2 regions of the Listeria sp. LM90SB2 genome follow, and region 2 is predicted to be linked to the other one. Evidence: predicted binding sites of a transcription regulator. Region 2 holds the regulator's gene; the other holds the start of a gene.
What was found. Region 2 encodes CtsR, which represses protease genes until heat stress. Its sites were predicted from a motif close to ATGGTCAATAAAGGTCAAACA; they were not measured.

Region 1 (2,207 bases), 800 kb from region 2:
ACCAGAATATATAAATCCAAAGTAAAAATTTGTAGTTTTTTTCTAACATCTATGAACCACTCCTATTTTTTCATTATATAGGATTTATTAAATTCCACAACTTTTATCTTATCTTTTGTTTAATTGTTGCCAAACGATTTCATTTGTTTTAAAGTAGTATGAGAAGTATTTGTTAAGAAGAGGTGTAAAGTATTTTGAAAAGCATCAAGATCGATTATAAACTTGTACTGGGCCTTGTTTTATGCGCCCTACTCGTTATACTAACATATCAGTTCCCACGTGTTTTTTGGTATTTATATGGAGCTGGGATGTTATTTTTACTTAGTTTTGTGATTTTTAATGATGATTTAAAAAAAGAGTTTTCGTTCGTTAAAGGCATTTTGCCAGGTATTTTTTCCGGAATTGTCCTTTATATTATTTTTTACATAGGCGCTTTTATTATTAAAGTAATGCCAGGCGGTCTAGAAAATTCTGTAGAAGCTGCTTTTAATAAGTATTCGACGCATTCTTTGATAATTTGGCTACTGCTTATCGTGGCCATTATCCCTGGAGAAGAAATTTTCTGGCGCGGCTTCGTATTAAAACGATTAAACCATTATTTCAATCCTTGGTTTTCGAATGTTTTTGCAGCGTTACTATGTATGGTAATGATGTTCCCAAGTGGCAACTTTGCAGCGATTATCGGTATCTTTGTCGCTTCGCTCGTATGGAATATCATGTACTCCTATCGCCCAAGCCTACTCATGCTATATTTATCGCATCTAACCTTTGCGTTTTTGTTACTCGCAGCCTTACCAATTTATTAAAAATAGCACAAAAACGCTCCTTTTTAGGGGTGTTTTTTTTATAAAAAAAAATAAGCAAAATACTTGAAAGTCAAAATAGGTCAGTATATAATAAAGTCATAAGGTCAAAGATAGTCAAAGTCAAGACCTTTCATTTCTCATTTTTAAAAGGAGGAAATTATATATGAACTGTGAAAAATGTAATCAAAATCCAGCAACAATCCAACTATATATGAATATTAATGGCAAGCGTGTAGAAATGCCGCTTTGTGCCTCTTGTTATGCAGAAGTTAGAAATCAAGCAAACTTTGGGGCGAATGAGTTCCCAGGAGCAAGCGGTTCCCCGTTTGACGATATTTTCCGTCAATTAAGTGGTGCTGCAAACCAAGCAAACCGTGAACAAAGAAACCAAGCACAAGTACAAACACAAACTGCTGGTGGCGGCAATGGTTTACTAGATGAATTTGGAACAAACTTAACAGATATGGCGAAAAATGAGCAACTCGACCCTGTCATCGGTCGTGACAAAGAAATTAAACGCGTCATTGAAATATTAAACCGCCGTAATAAAAATAATCCAGTCTTAATTGGTGAACCAGGTGTTGGTAAAACAGCTGTCGTCGAAGGACTTGCAAATGCGATTGTCGCAGGAGAAGTTCCAAGCAAATTAATGAACAAAGAAGTTATCTTATTAGATGTCGCTTCACTTGTTTCTGGAACAGGGATACGCGGTCAATTTGAAGAACGCATGAAACAACTGATTAAAGAACTACAAGAACGTAAAAACACGATTCTCTTTATTGATGAAGTGCATACGATTGTTGGGGCAGGTTCCGCAGAAGGCTCGATGGATGCAGGAAACATTCTAAAACCAGCTCTAGCTCGTGGCGATTTACAAATGATTGGTGCTACTACACTAAAAGAATACCGCACAATCGAAAAAGATGCCGCACTTGAGCGCCGTTTCCAACCAGTAACTGTAAGCGAACCATCCACAAAAGAAACGCTAACTATTTTAAATGGTTTAAAACCAAAATATGAAGATTTCCATGAAGTAGTTTATTCACCAGAAGCACTAACAGCAGCAGTTGAATTAAGCGCTCGTTATATCCAAGATCGTCATTTGCCAGATAAAGCAATTGATTTAATGGATGAAGTTGGCTCGAAATATAATCTATCCATTGAAAAACTGGACGAAAATACGGTGAGCGAACGTGTTGCCCGTTTAGAAGATGAAAAAAATCAAGCTCTTCAAATGGAAGACTACGAAAAGGCAGCCAAAGTTCGTGATGAAATTACTCGCTTAGAAGAAAATAAAACAAATAACTCCTTCTCAGAGCGTCCAGTCATCCAAGCATCCGACATCCAAGCAATTATTGAAGAAAAAACAGGTATTCCAGTAGGACGCTTACAAGAAGACGA
Region 2 (2,207 bases):
CGGCAATATTATCAACAATCTCTTCCTTCTGCTCATAAACTGGAAACTGTTCATCCTTCAAATTCCTAGCAAGCCTAATACGTGAGCTTAAAACAACATCATCGTCATCACCAGCATTTTCTAACCAAGAACTCAGCCGCGGTTCAAATACATTCATTTATCCTCACCTCCAGCTTTCAAAGCCTTGATTTCATCACGGACAACAGCAGCTTCCTCAAACTCCTCATTTTCAACTAGCTGTGCTAGCTTTTCTTGTAAGCGACTAATTTCATTTTGAACACCTTCCGCACGTTCAACTTCTGCAGGAACCTTACCAACATGTTTTTTATATCCATTTTGCACTCGACCAATAATCGGTACTAACTGTGCCTCAAAAGCCGAATAACACTCCGGGCACCCAACTCGATTAGTCTTTAAAAACTCTTCAAAACTAAGCTGGCAATTCTCACAAACAATCTCTTTCTGCGCATTTTCTTCTTTTTGCAAAAGCGTTAAGAAGTCAAGAGCAACCTCACTAAAAGTATCCATCGCTTTAACCAAATCTTTTTCCGAAGAGAGAGCTTCGTCCGTAGCACAATTCTCACATAGGTACAATGACTTCACTTTCCCAAGCTCATTTAATTGTTGCAAGGCAATAACTGCTTTATTTTCTCCACATCTTTGACAAATCATCGTCATCACACCTTAATCATATTTCAAAGCAACTAACATCGCCTCTAAAATCCTACTTCTCAAAATATCTCTATCGGGTAAAGGTAAAATTAAAACTTCCCTGTCCAATGCCGCCACCATTAATCTTGCTTCTTTCTTCGTTATTACTTCTTCTTCAAGCAATCTCAAAATAACATCTTCAGAAAATGATTGAGAGACCTTTTTATCATGAACCATTGAAATGATTGCTTCTAACAATTGAAGTTTATCATTCATTTTCACTTTAATAATCCTAATATAGCCACCACCACCACGTTTACTTTCAACGATATACCCTCGTTCCATTGTAAATCTAGTGTTTATTACATAATTAATTTGTGAAGGTACACATTCAAACTTATCTGCAATTTCACTTCTTTTAATTTCCACTGCTTCACTTGATTCCAATACTTGTTTCAAATAAGCTTCTATAACATCAGAAATGTTTTTCATTATAAGGAATCTCCTTTCTGTTTTTTGCAAATCATTGACTTTGACTATTTTTGACTTTAATTATACTAGATATCCCTACCTATTAGCAATTTATTTATCTTTTACAAACAAAAAAAGCCCTAAATAATTAGGACTTTTCAAATTGCCCGGCAGCGACCTACTCTCGCAGGGGGAAGCCCCCAACTACCATTGGCGCAGAGAAGCTTAACTACCGTGTTCGGGATGGGAACGGGTGTGACCTTCTCGCCATAACTACCAGACAATATAAAGTTGTTGAAAGATTGCTCTCTCAAAACTAGAGAAGAAAGGGTTCAGTTAGGTAACTTCGTTTCATTTTTTGGTTAAGTCCTCGATCGATTAGTATTTGTCCGCTCCATGTATCGCTACACTTCCACTCCAAACCTATCTACCTGATCATCTTTCAGGGATCTTACTTTCCGAAGAAATGGGAAATCTCATCTTGAGGGGGGCTTCACGCTTAGATGCTTTCAGCGTTTATCCCTGCCACACATAGCTACCCAGCGATGCTCCTGGCGGAACAACTGGTACACCAGCGGTGTGTCCATCCCGGTCCTCTCGTACTAAGGACAGCTCCTCTCAAATTTCCTGCGCCCGCGACGGATAGGGACCGAACTGTCTCACGACGTTCTGAACCCAGCTCGCGTGCCGCTTTAATGGGCGAACAGCCCAACCCTTGGGACCGACTACAGCCCCAGGATGCGACGAGCCGACATCGAGGTGCCAAACCTCCCCGTCGATGTGGACTCTTGGGGGAGATAAGCCTGTTATCCCCGGGGTAGCTTTTATCCGTTGAGCGATGGCCCTTCCATGCGGAACCACCGGATCACTAAGCCCGACTTTCGTCCCTGCTCGACTTGTCAGTCTCGCAGTCAAGCTCCCTTGTGCCTTTACACTCTGCGAATGATTTCCATCCATTCTGAGGGAACCTTTGGGCGCCTCCGTTACTCTTTAGGAGGCGACCGCCCCAGTCAAACTGCCCACCTGACACTGTCTCCCCACGCGCTAAGCGTGGCGGGTTAGAATGGTCATACAGCCAGGGTAGT

Region 1: GL301_RS05145 (ATP-dependent Clp protease ATP-binding subunit) is a predicted target of CtsR. The motif match lies at 907-927, and genes of this name have one in related genera.

The regions. Positions count from the first base shown of each region.
Region 1 is NZ_CP046449.1:1,045,245-1,047,451, reverse strand. Features, by position in the region: gene GL301_RS05155 (carotenoid biosynthesis protein) at 1-49, opposite strand, end outside; gene GL301_RS05150 (CPBP family intramembrane glutamic endopeptidase) at 195-806, shown strand; gene GL301_RS05145 (ATP-dependent Clp protease ATP-binding subunit) at 970-2,207, shown strand, end outside.
Region 2 is NZ_CP046449.1:248,670-250,876, reverse strand. Features, by position in the region: gene GL301_RS01250 (protein arginine kinase) at 1-157, opposite strand, end outside; gene GL301_RS01245 (UvrB/UvrC motif-containing protein) at 154-672, opposite strand; gene GL301_RS01240 (CtsR family transcriptional regulator) at 685-1,143, opposite strand; rRNA gene rrf (5S ribosomal RNA) at 1,288-1,403, opposite strand; rRNA gene GL301_RS01230 (23S ribosomal RNA) at 1,481-2,207, opposite strand, start outside.